2 regions of the Pseudoflavonifractor intestinihominis genome follow, and region 1 is predicted to be linked to the other one. Evidence: riboswitches for the same ligand, from Rfam matches in the RefSeq annotation. Region 1 holds a riboswitch; the other holds the start of a gene.
The links. A riboswitch is a leader RNA that binds a small molecule or an ion and turns the genes downstream of it on or off. The one in region 1 is predicted to bind cyclic di-GMP.

Region 1 (9,551 bases):
TGGACCGGCCGGGGCCGTAGTCGTGGATGATCATGTCGTGGATGCCCAACACCTGGGGGTGGGCCAGAACGGTCTTTTCAATGTCCCGCACCAGCTCCGGGTCGGGGCTCTGGCCCAGGAGGGGGTTCAGGGTGTCCTGGGCGGCGCCCCAGCCCGCCCGGAGGATAAAGGCGGCCACCAGGATGCCCGCCCAGGCGTCGATGTTCACGCCGGTGAACTTGCCGATCAGGCTGCTGAGGAGCACGGCGGAGGTGGCCACCGCATCGGAGAGGGAGTCGGTGGCGGTGGCAGCCATGGCGGCGGAGCCGATACGGCGGGACAGGCTGCGGTTGAAATAGCTCATCCACAGCTTGACGCAGATGGCGGCGGCCAGGATGCCCGCGGACAGCCAGGAGAAGTCCACCGGCTCCGGGTGGATGATCTTCTCCACCGAGCTCTTGGCCAGCTCCAGGCCCACCAGCAGGATGACCACCGACACGGCCAGGCCGGACAGGTACTCGATGCGCCCGTGGCCGAAGGGGTGGTCGTCGTCGGCCTGCTTGCCCGCCATGCGGAAGCCCACCAGGGTCACCACCGACGAGCCCGCGTCGGTCAGGTTGTTGAAGGCGTCCGCCGTAATGGCGATGGAGCCGGTGAGCACGCCGGCGATCATCTTGCCTGCCGACAGCAGCAGGTTGAGAAAAATACCCACAGCGCCGGACAGGGTGCCGTACCGCTGCCGCACCTGGGGGTCCTGCACGTTGCCGCAGTCCTTAATAAAGGTCTTTACCAACAGATCGATCATAATCCCGCACCTCGGAACCAAGCACTTCAAATTTTACGCCCGCAGAGGCCGTGCCTCTTTTGCGGGCGTCTGCACAGCAAAACAGCCCGTCTCACCGGGCTGGCCTGGCATATTATCCCACGCCTGGCCGGGCCCGTCAAGAGGCGCCGCCGGACAGCAGCCCCCAGGCCACCAGCACCAGCTGGAGGATCAGGATGGCGGGCAGACCGTACCGGAAGTACCAGTGTCTGGTCTTGTGGCGGAAGAAGAACATGCCGATCACGCCCCCCAGGGCGCCGCCCAGCAGCGCCACGATAAAAAAGGTGCGCTCCCGCACCCGCCAGCCGTCCCGCCGGGCCCGGCGCTTGTCAAAGCCCATCAGGCAGAAGTCCAGCAGGCTCATGATACCGGCCCAGCCCCCGATCCAGGGCCAGAACCGCAGCAGAAATTCTCTCAATGCACTTCCTCCAGCCACACGAAGCCGCCCAGGTCCCGGGCGGTGTCATACCACAGCTTCAGGTCGATGGGAAAGGTCTTCCCGCTGTCCACAACGGTGACCAGGGTCCCCCGGTCCCCCTCCTCCAGAGCGGAGAGGAGCACCCAGTGCCACTTGTCCAGGGCCGCCACCGCCCCGTTGTCCAGATTGAGGAAGGCCACGGGGCAGTCGGCCGCCAATCCCGCCCGGATAAAGGCCACACAGCGGTCAAAGCCGGGCCGGCCTTCACCGGCGGGCACCTCCAGCGCCCGGGGGAGCAGCTCCACGCCCCTGGCCGCACAGAACCGGGCCACTCCGCCGGTGTACATCTCCACCCGGTTGAGCCCGTGGTCTCCGGGGGTGACGTACTCCCATACCTGGTCCATATAGCCCACAAAGGTCCCCTGCTCCCTCCCTTCCAGCGGGCACAGCGCCGCCAGAGACGGCCGCTGTGCGGCCAGATAGGCCATCTGCACCGACGCGGTGGTGGGACCGCATCCCGCCCGCTGCCGCCAGGGCAGGCTGTACCAGTCCTGGTCTGCGCCGTGGGAGCGGACGCCGTCCTGACGGCGGATGTCCATGGCCTGGGGGTGGGACAGGGAGAGTATGTGTTTCAAATCATGTCAACCTCTGTTCCTGATCCGGCCTGCGCTCGGGCCGTTTGTTTCCTATCATTATAGCGTATTCCGGGCCAAATAGGAACCAGCCCCCGGCCCTTTTGAAAAAATTTCAGGCGGGGCCTCCATCTCAAGGCATGCCCCTGATATGCGCAGGCGGGGCCTCCACGATTGGAGGCCCCGCCTGCGGGGTTCATTTATAAGGATGGGGGGAGGGCTTACTTCTCCTCTTCCTTCTTGCGGGAGATGGCGATGGACAGGCCGGCCGCGGCCATGGAGGCCATCAGGGCCAGCACGCCCAGGGTCCAGCGGTTCTCCACCTGGCCGGCCACGCTGCCGGTCTGGGGCAGGTTGCCGGTGGGCGTCTCGCCGTCGGGGATGTTGGTCTCGCCGGAGCCGTCGTCCCCGCCGGGCACGTCGGGCAGGTCGCCGGTGGGCGTGTCGTCGTCGGGAATGTCGGTCTGGCCGCCGTCGTCCCCACCGGGCACGTCGGGCAGGTCGCCGGTGGGCGTGTCATCGTCGGGGATGTCGGTGCTGTCGGCCACGTAGTACACGTTCACGGTCTTATTGCTGTTGAGCACACCGGTCAGGCTGTCGCCCTCGGTGCCGTCGTAGGTGTAGCCGTCGATGGCGATGGCGTTCTGCTCGCTCACGTCATACGCGCTGCCCTCGATGTGGCTGGGGCTGGTGTAGCTCTGGGCGATCTTGCTGCCGTCGGCCCGGTCCAGGTAGTTGACGGTGACGTGATAGTACATGTAGCCGGGGTTGTAGGGCACTTCGTAGTCGTAGTGGACCTCCACCACGTTCTTGGCGGTGTCGTCGCTGATGGTGATGTAGGTCACCACGCCGTCCTCATAGTCGGCGGGACGCATGGCGTTGACCCAGTCCTCACCCTCGGTGTAGCCCAGATACTGGGAGACCAGCTCCTGGGTGAGGGTGGTGCCGTAGGGCGCCTTGCCGGTGACGGTCAGGCCCTCGGCGGGCTCGATCTCCTGGTTGGTGTAGTCATTGAAGTACTTGACGGTGAACTCGTACTCATCGGCGGTGTAGTACACGTTGATGATAACGGTCTGGGTGCCGGAGATGGTGCCGGTCAGGCTGTCGGCGTCGATGCGGGTGTACATCTGGTGGGCGTCGTCAAAGGCGGCCACATCCGCGGTCACGTCGTAGGCGTCGTTCTCCTTGTAGGCCTTGATCTCCATGTCCAGAGGCGCGATCACGTTGTACGCGCCGCTCTCGTCCTTGGTGCCGTCGGTGAGCAGGTAGTTGATGTTCACATAGGCGGCGGCCTTGGGACCGTAGGTGTAGGTGATGGTGATGGTCTGCACCCTGTCGCTGTTGATGGCGGCGTTGCCGGCCTGGTCGAAGGTCACGCTGTCGGCGGCCTCGGTATTGACCGTCCAGCCCACCAGCTTGAAGTCCTGAGGGATCTTGTCCGCGCTCAGGGGAGCGGCGGCGCTCTCAGCGTCCACGTCGTACTGGTTGGTGCTGGTCTCCATGGTCTCGCCGGTGGCCTGGCTCACGTGATTGACCACCACGGTGTAGTCGGAGCGCTCCCACTGGGCGGTGTAGGTGGCGCCGCCGGTGACGGTCTCCGCCACCTCGGGCTGCCAGCCGGCAAACTCCCAGGTATCCTCGCCGGTGGTCTCGCCCCGGAAGGCGGGGGTATCATCGCCGTAGTGGAGGTCGGAGTAGCTCTGCTCGTCAAAGGTGCCGTGGTCGCCGGGCTTGTAGACCACGGTGTAGTCGATGTAGGAGAAGGTGCCGTGGATGTCCACGTTCTCGGCGGGCATGGTGGTGAGGGTCTTGTCCCAGCCGCTGAAGGTCATGCCGCTGGGGGCGCTGGGGGCGGGCCGCATGGTGACGGCGTCGCCGTAGTAGTAGTTCTCCACCTCGCCGTACTGCGTGCCGTCCACGTAGTAGGTCACGTTGTAGAGCACCTTCTTGGTGGTCAGGGAGACGGTGGCGTCCGCGCTCAGGTTGGTCAGATCCACCTGGCTGAGGGCATGGTCCACGCTGTTGACGGTGACGGAGACCAGCTCATAGCCGGGGTTCAGGGTCCAGCTGACGGTGACGTCGCTGCCCTTCTCATAGGTGCCCTGGCCGCGGTGGTGGAGGCCACGCCCTCATCGCCGTTGACGGTGACGACGTACTCATACCGGTCATAATACAGGGTGATGGTCTGTCCCACGCTGCCGTCCAGGGTGATGGACTTGTCGCTGGCAGCGGCGTTGAACACGTAGAGCTTGCCGTTGTAGTTGGGCTTTGCCTCCACATCGGCGGCGTAGACCACGCTGCTGTGGGTGCCGGTGGCGGGCACATCCAGATAGCCGTCCACAGTCACATTCTCGGCGTCGCCGGTGAGGGTGCGGTAGACGTATCTGACCGTGTAGTCCACGGAGCCGAAGGTCTGCCGCTCATAGCGGAAGGTGAGGGTGGCGCTCTCATTGTAGCTCAGCGCGGCGGTGGACTGGGTGGCCTCGCCCACCAGAGCATAGCCGTCCCCGTAGGCGGCAGGGGCCGTGTGGCTCTGTACGCCCAGGGCCACATACTCGGCGTCCTTGATGGTAACGGTGTCGGTTAGCTCGTACGCTCCGCCGTTGTGGGAGGTGTACAGCTCATACACCACGGTGAGCTTAGGCATCTCCTTCCACTGGGCCACATAGGTCACGTCGCCGGTGACGGTGGCGGTCACCTCAGGGGACCAGCCGTCGAACACCCAGTTGTCCGCGCCGGTGGGGGTTCCGTTAAAGGCGGGGGTGGGGTCGCCGGCGTAGAGGCCGGAGGTGATCTGATGCTTAAAGGTGCCGCACTTGCCGGGATCATAGGTCACAGTGTAGGTGGGCAGGGGCTCATAGGTACGGATGATGGTCACGCCGCCCTCGGGCAGGGTTCCGGAATAGGCGGCGCCGGTGGTGGCGATGTCGTCGCCCACGAACTGATAGCGCACGCCGCCATAGGTGGTGATCTCCGTGTAATCCTCGGCAGCGCTCACATCGTAGGACTGGCCCACCAGGCCGGAGTCGCTGATGGCGGTCTGGAGGTCATTGCCGTTCCGGTCCTGGAACAGGACGATGGCGGTGGACTTGTCGTTGGGGGTGTAGGTCAGATAGACGGTCACATCCCTGGCGCCGAAGGTGCCGCTGGTGTAGGCGGAGAGTTCGGGGCTGTACGTATACCCGGCAGGGCCGGCAGGCGCGGTGACTTCATAGGAATCGCCGATGTGGTAGATGTGCTCCTCGGTGTAGTCCACAAAGCCCTCGTCCTCGTGGGTGCTGTCATCGGTAAACACGTACTTCACATGGAGCTGGTAGTCGATGGGACTGGTGGTGACCTCCACGCTGTGGGCGGCATCCAGGCCGTTGAAGGAGATGGTGCCGTCGGCAGAAGAGCTCTCACCGTCCACCTTGACGCTGGCCACCTCATAACCCAGGTTGGCCTTCCAGTCCACCTTCACGTCCTCGCCGGCGTCATAGACGGCGGTGTCGGGGGTGATGGTACCGTTTTCGTCGATCCAGGTGGTGACGGTGTAGCGGTCCCGGACGTAGGTGATGGTGATGGTCTGCTTGCTGTTCTTGTCCAGCGTGATGTCGCCGGAGCGGCTCGTCTCGGTGTAGGTATACACGCCGTTGACAGGCTTGGCGGTGATGGTGTCCGCGTCGATGACCTGGTCGTGCTTGCCCGCGATGGGGCCGTCGGTGAGCGTGTCCTCAGGCGTATCGGCAATTACGCCGTCGGTGCGGACGTAGTACTCATGTACCACCTCATACTCCGCGGAGCTGGTCACGCTGCGCTCGTACCGCAGGGTGATGACGGTGCTCAGACCGTCGGTCTGGGTGTCGGTGGCCTCGGCGTTCAGGGTGTAGGTCTGGCCGTTGCCCTCCCAGGTCTGCTTTTCAGAGGCCACATAGTCCTGGTAGTCGCCATAGGTCAGGGACTTGAGAGTAACAGACTCAGTGTTGTCCTGATTGTAACCCTCGTTGTCGGTGTTGGTGTAGAAATTGGCCACCACGGTGTAGTAGGGCAGGGCCTTCCAGGAGCCGGTGAAGGTCACGTCACTGTTGACGGTGAACTTGCCATCGGAGACGGCGGCGTCATCGGTGGTCCAGCCGGAGAACTCATAGCCGGGCAGGACGGGGGCGGCCTCCACGTCAAGCACGGTGCCCTCGGGATAGGTCTGGCTGTCAGGCGCGGTGGGCGCGCCCTGCGGCACATCGCCGGTGTACTGGTAGGTCACGGTGTAGGAGTTCTGGAGCTTGTAGTACCGCACCAGGGTGTGCTCTCCGGTGGTGGCGGCAATATTGGCCTCCGTGTCGCTGTACTCCCGGTCGCCGTCCAGCGCGCTGCTCACATAGAACCAGGTCTGGTTGGTGCCCTGGGGGACGCTCTCGGCGGGCAGGTTCACGTCAAAGACAGGCTCGCCGTAGTCGGTGATGGTGGTGATGGTCCGGTCGGCGGGCAGCACGCTGATGGGCGCGCCGGTCTCCACGTCCCGGTACTCCACGGTCATGGTGCCCACCTCATAGCTGGCCTTGGGCAGGGGGAAGTCGGCGTTGATGGGGCCGTTCTCGCTGTTGCTGACCTTGTACTGAAGCTCCGCGTCGCCGTTGAGGGGCACACCGGTATGTACGCCGGCGGTCTTGGCGCTGTCCTTCAGCTTGACGGTGTAGGTCAGGGTGACGATGTCATTGTTCCGGTCCAGCTGAGTTTCGCCGGGATACCAGGTGATCAGGTCGCTGTACTCGTTCAGGACGCCGTCGGTAATGCCCGACGCCTGGGCGCTGCCCTTCACCACGGAGAAGTTGTCCCCCATGGGGTCCCAGATCATGGCGGTGATGTCGGTGGAGATGTCCTCCATGGCCTCGCCCAGCTCGGTATCGTCGCTGGCCAGCAGGGCGTGGTCCGCATCCGTGGCCAGATTGTTGAAGCTGCTGCTGGAGAAGGTGAAGCCCACGGTGTAGATAATGCCGCCGTCATTCTTGAAGTTGGTGGCGGTCCGGTTGGGATAGCCGTCGTCGGAGTCACCGTCGGCCACGACCACCAGCACCTGGCGGGCGGAGCTGCTCTTAAACTGGTCAACGCCCAGCGTCACGCCGGCGGACAGGTCGGTACCGCCCACAGCTGTCAGGCTGTCCAGCTGGCTCTCCGAGATCACCTTGGCGCTACTATTCTTTCTGACGCCATTTCCGTATCCATCGGAAGAGAAGATCACAAAGTTAGCTGTCAGTTTGCCGCCCAGCTGCGCTCTCAGGGTGTCCACCATGTTCTTGATGGCGGAGACGGCGATTTCAAGCCGGGACTGGGCCTTGCCGCTCTTCACCAGGCTGCAGGGCTCGCCGCCGGAGACATTGGCGTTCCAGCCGGTGGAAATATGGACATGCTCTTCCTTGCCGCAGGTGTAGCAGCTGCTGTTGTGGGTGTGCTCTTCCTTGTTGCAAATCAGCTGCCCCCACCAGTTGTAGCAGTCCCTGCCATGTGTGTGCTCCTCCAGGCCGCAGCCGATGCAGCTGCTGTCGTGGGTGTGCTCCTCGGCGCACCATGCCATGGAGCCGGATACGTCCAGGACAAAGGTGACCTCAAGGGGCTGCTGTTCGATCTGGATGTCGTTCACTTTGGCCGACAGGGTGACCTGCCACTCGTCGGCGGCGGTGCGCTCAGCGTTCTTGCTGAGGACCACCTTGGCGTTGGATTGGCTGGTAGGGGTGCCGTCCGTGGCGTAATACTTGCTCTCTGGACTCAGGAGTTCTCCCCCCGCGGCCAGTACGCTCATGGGCAGCAGGCCCACTACCATGGCTGCGGTGAGCAGGGATGCCAGGATTCTCTTCGTTTTCTTTGCCAACATTTTCATTCTCCTCTCATTGAGAATAGAAGTGCGGCGGTCGGACGGGCGTGGCGGAGGGGACTCCGCTTTAGCCTCCTGACTTTGCGTCCCGGTTTTTCAGCCGGTTTGCCATTTGTCGGTTCCATAGAGCTCTTCCCATCCCCTGCGGGAAATGGGAGCGGGATTGTCCCCGCATGGATCTGCGCTTCTTTCCTCTTCTGCTGGGTGTGAGCGTTATTTTCTTCTGTTTTCCTCCCCGCTTTCTTCTTGGTTATCTCCGGCACTGAGGACGCTGTCCATCAGTCGTATCAGTTCCAGCGCACTGCGAAAGGTCTCCTGTTTGCGCCCGTCTGTCCACGCAACAGTTCCCTGCCAGGTCGCGTTCTGTGTATTGCGGATCTGAACCAAAAATGTCTCACCGCCGTTTGTCTTCATCGCATGCACGCTCCTTTGCACTGCCTCTCTCCTGCACTTACACGGATTATTATACATGGCCGTGGTTACATTTCGGTCACATCTGATTTTTTTCTCTCCCGGCATCACCGTTTTTTATACCGTTTTTCCTCTTCTGTTTTCTGTAAACCCGGCGCTCTGTCAGGATCGGCGGTTTTTCTTTACCTGTGAAAAACCAGGCGGCGGTCCATCGGGACCGCCGCCTGGCGCCGTTATCCTATATTACGGAAGCTATGGCCTCTCCGCTCAGGCGTTTCTCCGGCTCTTGCGGAACAGGATCAGCGCCAGTCCGGCCGCCGCCAGAGCGGCGGACAGGGCCATGGCGCCCAGGGCCACGCGGGCCGCGGAGACCTGCGCCTGGGTACCGGTCTGAGGCAGGTTGCCGGTGGGTGTCTCGCCGTCGGGGATGTTGGTCTCGCTGCCGGTGCCGGTGTCGCCGGTGCCGGTATTGCCCGTGTCGCCGGTGCCGGGCAGATCGGTGGTGGGGGTGTTGTCGTCGGGGATGTCGGTCTGGCCGCCGTCGCCGCCGGGTACGTCGGGCAGGTCAGTGGTGGGCGTGTCGTCGTCGGGGATGTCGGTGCCGTCGGCCACGTAGTACACATTCACGGTCTTGTTGCTGTTGAGCACGCCGGTCAGGCTGTCGCCCTCGGTGCCGTCGTAGGTGTAGCCGTCGATGGCGATGGCGTCCTGCTCGCTCACGTCATATGCGCTGCCCTCGATGTGGCTGGGGCTGGTGTAGCTCTGGGCAATCTTGCTGCCGTCGGCCCGGTCCAGGTAGTTGACGGTGACATGGTAGTACATATAGCCGGGGGTGGGAGGAGGCGTGACGGAGCCGCCGTCGGCGGTCCACTTGGCGGTGTAGACAGCGCTGGCGGTGACGGTGGCGGGCCACTCGGTCACCTTGCTGCCGCTCTCGTCATACCAGCCGTCGAAGGTGTAGCCGCTGTTGGCCGCGGTGGTGGGGACGGCGGGGAACGCCGCGCCCTCGGTGTAGGTGCCGCTCACATTGGTGGTGCCCCCGTTGATGGTGCCGCCCGCCTCAGTCTTGAAGGTCACGGTGTAAGTAGTGGGCTGGGGATCGGTGCCGCCGTCCTTGGTCCAGGTGCCCACCAGGTACACGTCGTAGTCGGGCATGGTGAACTTGCCGCCGGAGATGGTCACCAGGTCGCAGCTCCAGCCGGAGAAGGTGTAGCCCTCAGCGGTGGGTGCGGCGGCCACGGTCACCTGGGTGCCCGCGGTGTAGGACGCGCTGGCGGGGGCGGCATATCCCTGGGGCACGTCGCCCACACAGATGTAGTTCACGGTATAGGTAGCGGGCTGGGGATCGGTGCCGCCGTTCTGAGTCCACTGGGCGTACAGGCTCATGTTGGCGGTCATGACGATCTTGTCGCCGGCCTTGTAGGAGTCGCCGCTGCCGTCGGG
Region 2 (9,551 bases), on a different contig from region 1:
ACCGGCGCAGCCCGGAGGAACTGGTGGCCCTGCTGGAGGGGGAGGCGGGGGAGCTGGAGGACAAGATCCGCCGGCTCCGGCAGATGCGGGACCTGATCCGCCGGAAGGCGGCCCTGACCCGGGCGGCCATGGCGGCGGACCGGGAGGGGGTGCGGGTGGAGGAGCGGCCCCAGGCCCTGCTCATCACCACCCCCCGCAGGCCGGGGGAGAGCGTCAGCCTGGCCTTTGTGGCCCACATGCAGTTCCGGGAGGCCAGACACATCGTCAGCCCCTACCCGGTGGGGGCCATCATGGACCCGGAGAAGGCGGTGCAGCCCAGCCCCGACGGGTACTGCGCCTTTTACACCCAGATGGACCGCCGCCCCGGCGGGGTGCCCGTCACCGTGCGGCCCGCCGGGCAGTACCTGGTGGCCTGCCACACCGGCGGGTACGACACCGCCTGGCGCACCTACCGCCGTATGCTCTCCTGGGCACAAGACCAGGGCCTGCCCCTCACCGGCCCCTTCTACGAGGACGCCCTGCTGGACGAGCTGTCCGTGGACGGGTACGACAACTACGTGCTCCAGATGTCCATCCTCACCGCCCCGCCGGAGCATGGTCTGTAGAACAAAGGAGCCCCGCCTCTGAAATCAGGGGCGGGGCTCCATTATGCTCTGGTGCTGGAATTTCCTCTCGCGGGGTTCAGGCCGAAGGCTCAGCCCTGGTGGCGCTCCTTGCGGAACAGGACCACGGTCACGCCGCCGAACACCACCGCCAGGCACAGGAACACACCGCTGATGGCCCGGAACACAGGGGCGCTGCTGGTGGTACCGGTCTGGGGCAGGTTGCCGGTGGGGATGTCGCCGTCGGGGATCTCGGTCTGGCCGCCCTGGCCGGGGTCGGTGGTTTCGGGCAGATCGGTGGTGGGGGTATCCTCATCCGGGATCTCGGTCTGGCCGCCCTGGCCGGGGTCGGTGGGATCGGTGGTTTCGGGCAGGTCGGTGGTGGGGGTGTCCTCATCATCGATGTCCGTCTCCTTGTCGGCCACGTAGTACACGTTCACGGTCTTGTTGCTGTTGAGCACGCCGGTCAGGGCGTCGCCGCTGGTGCTGTCGTAGGTGTAGCCGTCGATGGCGATGGCGTCATAGGCGCTCACGTCATAGGCGCTGCCCTCAATGTGGCTGGGAGAGGTGTAGCTGGAGGCGATGGTCCGGCCGGTGTCCTTGTCCAGATAGTTGACGGTGACGTGGTAGTACATGTAGGACGGGACGTAGGGCTCGCCGTGGGCGGCCTTCAGGGCCAGATAGGTGACCTCGTCCGCCACAGGGGTGTACTCGTCGTAGTAGCCGTCCACGCTCCAGCGGCTGGTGGCATCGGCGCCCTTCAGGCCGTCCACATACCAGCCGGTGATCTTGTCGCCGCCGGTCAGGGTCAGGTCGCCGGACATCTGGCCGGCGGGTACCAGGTTGAGCACGTTGGGGTAGCCCTCCATGCCCATGCTGTAGATGTCGTCGCCCGCGCCGGCGGCGGTGTTGTTGTACACGGCCGCCCCCTCGCCCAGGGTCAGGGTGCCGTACAGGCTGGCGATGCCGCCGCCGTAGCCGTTGACGCCGGTGCTGTGCAGGGCCACGGCGTTGCCGGTGACGGTACCGGTGACGGTCACGTTGACCTGGTTGGCGTAGATGCCGCCGCCGTAGTTGGCGCCGGCGCCGCCGGTGATGGAGCCGGTCACGTCCAGGTCGCCCAGGTAGGCGTACACCGCGCCGCCGTAGCTGGGGCTGGTGCTGCCGGTGATGGCGGCGCCCAGGTCCAGGTCCATGTAGGCCGCGTAGATGGCGCCGCCGTACACGGTGGCGGTGCTGTTGGTGATGGTAGTCTCGCTGTCCACAGTGGCGGGCACGTTGTAGCTGCCCTTGATGCCCTGGATGGCCAGCGCGCCGCCATAGCCGCCGGTGCTGTCGGCGATGGTGCACTTCTCCAGCTTCAGGCTGGTGTCCATGGTGAAGGTGTCGGCCACCAGGATGGCGCCGCCCATGACCGCGGCGGTGTTGCCGGTGAAGGTGCTGTCGGAGATGACAGCGGGGCCGCTCTGGTGGGAGATGGCGCCGCCGTTGCCCGCGGTGCAGCTGTTGTCAGTAAAGGTGCAGTTGGTGACGGTCAGGCTGTTCTGGGCGCCGGAGCAGAGGCCGCCGCCCATACCGCTGGCGGTGTTGCCGGTGAAGGTGCAGCCGTCAAAGCGCAGAGCTTTGACGTTGTCCGCGTACGCGCCGCCGCCGCCCGAGCCGCTGACGCTGCTGTTGCCGGTAAAGGTCACGCCGGTAAAGGACACGGAATTGCTGTTGCTGCAGTACACGGCGCCGCCGGTGCCGCCCTGGTTGCCGGTGAAGGAGCTGTCGCTCACCGCGACGGTATCCACGCCCAGCATGTACAGCGCGCCGCCCAGGGTGTTGGCGTCGTCCCGGCCGTTGCTCTCAAAGGTGCAGCCGGTGACAGTGACCGAGGGGACCTTGGGCGCGTCGGCGCCCTCGCTGGTGGTGGGGCCCTTCACCGCCACGGCGGAGCCGTAGTTGGTGCCGGCGGTGCCCACATTGTTCTCCAGGGTGCAGCCCTCCATGTACAGGGAGCTGTCGGTCCACAGGGCGCTGCCCGTGCCCGCCACGTTGTTCTCAAAGGCGCAGTCCACCAGGGTCAGGGTGCTGGCCTTGCCGGCGGTGCAGTAGATGGCGCCGCCGTAAAATGCCGCGTTGCCCCGGCCGGCGCTCTGGCCGCCGTCCAGTGTGCCGTTCTTTACGGTCACGTCCACCGCGGCGCCGTCAGGGCTGGTGATGACCAGCAGCTGGTCCGCGCCGGCGCCCTTCAGGCTGTGGCCGTTCAGGTCCAGCACCAGGCTCTTGCTGATGTTTACGGCCCCGGCCAGCTCCACGTCCCCCTCCAGGGTGACCGTGCCGCCGGCCTCGGCGGCGTCCACCTGGGCCTGGAGGGCGGCCTGGCCGTCGGTGGGCTGGGTGTCGTCAGGGTTCTCGCCGGGGGTGGGGTCGGTGCCGCTCAGCACCTCCGGGCTGCCGGTGCTCTCCGGCTCCTCCGCCGCGATGGCGGCGGTGCCCAGCATCCCCACCACCATGCACAGGGTGAGGACCATTGCTAAGATCTTCTTCGTCTTTGCCAGCATATTTCATTTCTCCTTTCTTTCTCCGCTGCGGGAGAAAGGTCTATGAAATCTGCGGCGGCCGGACCGGCATGGCGGCAGCTGCCGCTTTAGCCTCCTGGCTTTGCGTCCCGGCCTTTCGGCCGGTTTGCCTTTGTCGCTTCTTCAGAAGGGGAGACCATCCCGAGTCAGGTCCGCCCCCGTCTACGGCAATACTGTATCATGCAACGGTTACATTTCGGTCACATTTCAAAAAATGTTTTTTATTTATATTTCTATTGTGAAGGAATGGGATCTTCTGTTCCCGCTTCATCCTCCCTATATGTGCGTATTCCCCCCTGATTTTCTATAAAACACTCATTTTCATTCATTTCCGCGCTTTTGTTTTCCATAGAAAAACATTTTTCTGTCATCTCTTTTTTTCGTAAAAAAACAATGGCTCTCCCCGCCAGCGGGGAGAGCCATTGTTCCTTCTGTCTCTATGGGCCGGGGACGGTCCGGTCCGCGCCGGTGATCCAGCCGCTGGCCGCCACCACGTCCCCCAGGTAGAGCACCGCCAGCTGGCCCGGCGTGGGGGCCCGGGCGGGGGTTTGCATCTCCAGCACCACGCTTTCCCCGTCGGCACGGGCCACGGCCGCCAGCTCGGTCTTGGAGTGGCGCAGGCGCACCGTCACCTCCAGCGGCTCCGGCAGGCCGTCCACGGCCAGCCAGTTCATGTCGGCGCAGTATACCCGCCCGGCCATCAGGTCGGCGCCGTCGGACAGCACCACCTTGCCGCAGGCCGGGTCGATCTCGGTCACATAGTACTTGTGGGGGCCGGACACCCCCAGCCCACGGCCCTGGCCCAGGGTGTACCGGTGGATGCCTCCGTGGCGGCCCAGCACCTTGCCGTCCCTGTCCACAAAGTCCCCGGGCGGCGGCACCGCGCCCCGGCGCTCCAGCCAGGCGGCGTAGTCCCCGTCGGGGATGAAGCAGATCTCCATGGAGTCCGGCTTGTTGGCCACCGGCAGCTCCGCCGCCCCCGCCATGGCCCGCACCTGGGTCTTTTCGTAATCACCCAGGGGGAAAATTACCTTCTGTAATATATCCTGGGGCAGCCGGGAGAGCATATAGGACTGGTCGTTGGCCCTCAGGCCCTTGCGCAGCAACACCCTGCCGTCGGGGGCCAGGGCGGTGCGGGCGTAGTGCCCGGTGGCCACCTTGTCCGCGCCGATCTCCTCCGCCAGGGCCAGCAGGGCGGGGAACTTCACCGTGGGATTGCACCGGGCGCAGGGCAGGGGGGTGCGCCCCGCCAGATAGTCCGCCGCAAAGGGGCCGCACACCTGGCGCTCCAGCGCGTCCCGGATGTCCGCGGTGTGGAAGGGGATGCCCAGTCGGTCGGCCACGGCGGCGGCGTCCGCCTTTCCCGTGCCCCCCAGGCCGATGTCCAGATACAGGCCGTGGACCTCATAGTCCCGGCTCAGCAGCTCTGCCGCCACGGCGGAGTCCACTCCGCCCGACAGGCCCAGCACTACCTTTGGCTTTGTTGTCACGTGCTTGCTCCTTTATTTAAAAATAAGTCAGAACCGGACGCCGGGGTCCGCCTCCAGCTGTCCGTCCGCCTTGAGCAGGGAGGCCGCCGCCTGGGCTGTCCCCTCGGGGACGGTGTACCAGGCCGCCCCGGTGGTGTCCGACGGGGCGTAGCCGTTCCAGGCATAGGCCAGACCGCCCTCGTACAGGGCCAGCTCGCAGTTCTCCCACAGGCGGAACACCACCAGCGGCTCTCCCTCCGCCTCCTCCTGGGTGATGGTCCAGCCGGGCAGGTCCAGGACGTCCACCAGACCGCTGCCGTCCTCCAGGGTGTAGTACACTCCGCCGGTCTTGCCCAGAGCGCCGCCGCTCAGGTGCTGGGCCAGGCCGTCGGGGGTGATGCTGTCGTCCAGGGGGCGGCCAAACCAGCTCAGCAGCGCCCACGCCCCCACCGCCGCCAGCAGCGCCAGCGCTGCCAGGGCGATCTTGTTGAACCGCACGCCCCGGCGTACTTCTTTTTCCATCCTATCCTCATTCATCACGGCTATTCGCCTCCTTTTCTCCACAGTCTACCCGGAAAATGTGGACAGCCTGTGAAGAAATCGTGACGATTTTTTAAGCCCGACCCACCTTTCCCCGGAAAACGGCAGCGGGGCGGTTCCCCTCATCCGTATCGCGCCCAAAGCCTTCCCCCTGGGGGGAAGGTGCCCCCGCAGGGGGCGGATGAGGGAAATGGCGTCAGCCCCGCTCCAGTGCGATCATCAGCGCCGCGATGTCAGCAGGACTCACGCCGGAAATCCGGCTGGCCTGGCCCAGGTTCAGGGGACGGATTTCCGACAGCTTCTGTCTGGCCTCCAGCCGCAGGCCCTGGAGGGATTGGTAGTCCAAATCCGGGGGCAGGGGGCGGCTCTCCAGCCGGCGCATCTCCTCCACCTGCCGCTGCTGCCGCTCGATATAGCCCCGGTACTTCAGGTCGATCTCCACCGCCTCGGTGACGGCGGCGGGCAGCTCCGGCCGCCCGGGGTCCAGGGGAGAGAGGTCGCCGTAGGTCATGCGGGGACGGCGGAGCAGGTCGGCCAGCCGGGCCCCGTTGGGGGCGGGGGGCTCCCCCTTGCCCGAGAGCAGGGCGTCCAGGGCGGGGGAGGGGGACACGCCGGTGTGCTCCAGCCGGGCACACTCCCGGTCCACGGCGGCGTACTTGTCCAGCATGGCGCGGTACCGCTCCTCGCTCACCAGCCCCACCTGGCGGCCCAGGCCGGTGAGACGGCGGTCGGCGTTGTCCTGGCGGCACAGCAGCCGGTACTCGGTGCGGGAGGTCATCATCCGGTAGGGCTCGTTGGTGCCCTTGGTCACCAGGTCGTCGATGAGCACGCCGATGTACCCCTGGTCCCGGCCGATGACCATGGGGGGACGGCCCAGCAGCTTCAAAGCGGCGTTGATGCCCGCCACCAGGCCCTGGGCGGCGGCCTCCTCATAGCCGGAGGAGCCGTTGAACTGGCCCGCGCCGTACAGGCCGGGGATTTTTTTGCACTCCAGGGTGGGCAGCAGCTCCGTGGGGTCCACGCAGTCGTACTCGATGGCGTAGGCCGCACGGGTCATCTCGGCCCGCTCCAGGCCGGGGATGGTGTGGAGCATCTCCACCTGTACCTCCTCGGGCAGGGAGGAACTCAGACCCTGGATATACAGCTCCTCCGTGTCCAGGCCCATGGGCTCGATGAAGAGCTGGTGCCGCTCCTTGTCGGGAAAGCGGACGATCTTGGTCTCAATGGAGGGGCAGTACCGGGGGCCAATCCCCTCGATGGTGCCGTCGTAGAGGGGGGAGCGGTCCAGGTTGGCCCGAATGACGGCGTGGGTGGCGGCGTTGGTGTAGGTCAGGTAGCACACGGCCCTGTTGGCCGGGGGCGCGGCCGTCTCAAAGGAGAAGGGCTGGGCGTCCGGGTCGCCGGGCTGGAGCTCCATCTTGGAGAAGTCCACGCTCCGCCGGTGGACCCGGGGGGGCGTGCCCGTCTTGAAGCGGCGGATGGACAGCCCCAGGGATTTGAGGCACTCGGTCAGGGGCAGGGCGGCGGCCAGACCGTCGGGGCCCGAGTCCCGCACCACGTCGCCCACGATGGTGCGGCCCCCCAGGAAGGTGCCGGTACACACCACCGCGGCCTGCACGGCATACACCGCCCCGGTGGCGGTGACCACCGCGGACACGGCGCCGTTCTCCGTGCGGATGGCCACCACCTCGGCCTGCTTGACCCACAGGTTTTCCTGCCTCTCCAGGGTGTGCTTCATCACCTTCTGGTATTCCCGCCGGTCGGCCTGGGCCCGCAGGGACCACACCGCAGGGCCCTTGCCCCGGTTCAGGATGCGGTACTGGATGCAGGCGGCGTCGGCGGCCCGGCCCATCTCGCCCCCCAGGGCGTCGATCTCCCGCACCAGGTGGCCCTTGCCCGTGCCGCCGATGGCCGGATTGCAGGGCATGTTGCCCACCGCGTCCAGGTTCACGGTGAAGCACACCGTCCGCAGGCCCAGCCGGGCGGCGGCCAGCGCCGCCTCAATGCCCGCGTGGCCCGCGCCGATGACCGCAATATCAAAGGTTCCCGCAAAATATTCCATGGTCAGTTCTCTTTTCTTTATATTGTGGGGGTAAAATGCCTTCCCCCGGGGGAAAGCCTATGGGGCGCGTCCTAAGCCTTCCCCCCTCTGGGGGGAAGGTGGCATTTGCGCAGCAAATGTCGGATGAGGGGAAATCTCTCAGTTCGCAGGCGGTTTGTGGATACAAGGGGAACGGCCTCCGGCGGCCTACTTTCCAGCGAGGGAAAGTAGGAAAAGCTCGCCAGGGGGCAACAGGCGCGGAGGGCCCTTTCAGGGCCAAACGCGCCCGTTTCCCCCTGGTACCCCCTTTCGGAGTACGTCCGGCGGCGGCAAAATTCAATCACCCGCTGTATTTGTGAGCAGTTACTATGCCGGTTCGGTGCCCTACGTATCGTTCCTGCGTCGCCCGAGCAGAGTTACCCGCCCAGACTTGTAAGCAGCTGCAATTCAAGGGGCGTTCTCAATGCCGCACGCAGTCTCTACGCCGTGTTCCAGCCTCTGCCTGAGCGGGCTTTATGCCTGTTTTACCTCTTACTCCCCCGATTTCAGCACAATGACCGGCAGGTGGGGCCGGTTGAACAGCCGGAAGGAGATGCCCCCGTTGCCCAGGCCCCGGGACACCATCAGCGTGCCGCCTCCGTCCAGGGGATAGAGCCCGGCGGTGTGGGTGGGGAAAAACCGGCGGCGGGTATTGTCGATGAGCCCGTCGGTAAAGGGCAGCCGGATCAGCCCCCCGTGGACATGGCCGCAGAGCGTCAGGTCAAAGCCGCACCGGTCGTACACCTGGTAGTACTCGTTCCGGTGGGCCAGCAGCACCACGTAGGGGTCCCCCAGGGCGGCGTGGATCTCGTCGGACAGCTCCTCCGGGGTCTTCTGGTCGTAGGGGCCGTTGGGGTCGTCGATGCCCGCCAGGACGATGGTATCCCCGCCCCGCTCCAGGGTCAGGTACTCGTTGGACAGCACCGTCACGCCCTGCTCCTCCAGCAGGCTCTTCACCGTGGCCGCCTCCTTGATGGCCCACTCGTGGTTGCCCGTCACATAAAAGGTGGGGGCGATGGCGGTCAGGCCCCTGGCCAGGGGCTCCAGAATGCCCATCTGGTCCGGGTCGTCGATCACGTCCCCGGTGATGGCAATCAGGTCGGGCTCCAGCGCCGCCGTCTTTTCCAGCAGAATTTTGTTGTCCTCCCCGAACTCCCTGCCGTGGAGGTCGGAGATCTGCACGATGCGGTAGCCGTCAAACCCCGCGGGCAGCCGGTCTGAGGCAACCGTGAGGGTCTCGGTCTGAATCCGGGTCTGTTGGTCGTAAAAGAACAGTCCACCCGCCACAAGCACCAGCACCGCCGCCAGCAGGATCAGCGGCCCTCTGCGCCGGGGACGGGATTTCCTTGTTGCCATGAAGCGCCTCCAGTTGAAAAATGGACCGGCGGCACCGCCGCCTTAATGATGCCGTATCCCATGACGGCGGCGCCGGAATGATCTCCCGCCGGGAGTTCCGGTCGCCCTGAAAGGGGCGGGAGAGCCGGCCTAAAAAACAAAAATAACGATGGCCGGGCAGCGGCTATTATACCACGCCCCACCGCCCCCACGCAAGAAAAGCCGCCCGAACCCCGCCGCCCGGCGGGCGGCGGGACGGGGTTTTCTTAAGATTTCGCCCCGTTTTTTAAGCTTACTCCCCGCCCCGGCCCCTTTCGTAGGAAAAATCTCCCCTTTCCCGCCCGTTTTCATGTAAAAAAGTATTGACGTAAAGGCAAAAAGCGTGTATGATACCGTTTGTAACCAGTTTGTAATCATTTCATTCCGTTCTGTAATTTTCAGCGCTCCCCGCTGTGTTGCAGGCGGATTCTTATTTTGACTTTTTGCCTTTCTTAAGGAGGTCCTTCTCCGATGGATGAGATCTTACACTCCAATGGCCGGCAGGCAGTGCCCGACGCCATCCCCGCCGAAGAGACGGCGGGCGGCGTCCGGGAGGAAGGTAGCTCCCGGCAGGGCCGCCGCCCTGTGCTGGACGCCCTCATCGCCGCAGGCCGCAGCGTGGGCGCCCTGCTCCACCGGGCGGACGCCGCCGCCGCCGGCCACAAGGCCGTGGGCCCTCTGGCCTTCCTGCTGATCGCCGGCGTCATCGGCGTGGCCCTGGTGGTGGGCACCGTGTACACCCCCAGCTACGTGGTGTCGGTGGACGGCGTCACCCTGGGCGTGGTCTCCGACCCGGAGGTGTTCGAGGGCGCCATGGAGCGGGTGGAAGCCCGGGCCTCCGATATTCTGGGGTATGACTACACCCTGGACAACGCCGTCACCTACGACTTCGCCCTCACCGAGAAGGACAAGCTGTCCAACG

Region 2: it holds a riboswitch for cyclic di-GMP, as region 1 does, so the genes downstream of both, WMO64_RS13175 (right-handed parallel beta-helix repeat-containing protein) here and WMO64_RS00585 (VWA domain-containing protein) in region 1, are expected to answer to the same signal.

The regions. Positions count from the first base shown of each region.
Region 1 is NZ_JBBMFK010000001.1:115,882-125,432, reverse strand. It holds gene WMO64_RS00605 (cation diffusion facilitator family transporter) at 1-784, opposite strand, end outside; gene WMO64_RS00600 (DUF1294 domain-containing protein) at 921-1,220, opposite strand; gene WMO64_RS00595 (hypothetical protein) at 1,217-1,855, opposite strand; gene WMO64_RS00590 (hypothetical protein) at 2,074-3,870, opposite strand; gene WMO64_RS00585 (VWA domain-containing protein) at 3,909-7,697, opposite strand; cyclic di-GMP riboswitch class I at 7,727-7,817, opposite strand; gene WMO64_RS00580 (hypothetical protein) at 7,911-8,111, opposite strand; gene WMO64_RS00575 (InlB B-repeat-containing protein) at 8,376-9,551, opposite strand, start outside.
Region 2 is NZ_JBBMFK010000024.1:39,971-49,521, forward strand. It holds gene WMO64_RS13170 (MerR family transcriptional regulator) at 1-605, shown strand, start outside; gene WMO64_RS13175 (right-handed parallel beta-helix repeat-containing protein) at 695-3,148, opposite strand; cyclic di-GMP riboswitch class I at 3,199-3,287, opposite strand; gene mnmA (tRNA 2-thiouridine(34) synthase MnmA) at 3,604-4,656, opposite strand; gene WMO64_RS13185 (hypothetical protein) at 4,684-5,157, opposite strand; gene mnmG (tRNA uridine-5-carboxymethylaminomethyl(34) synthesis enzyme MnmG) at 5,372-7,237, opposite strand; gene WMO64_RS13195 (metallophosphoesterase) at 7,748-8,611, opposite strand; gene WMO64_RS13200 (M23 family metallopeptidase) at 9,101-9,551, shown strand, end outside.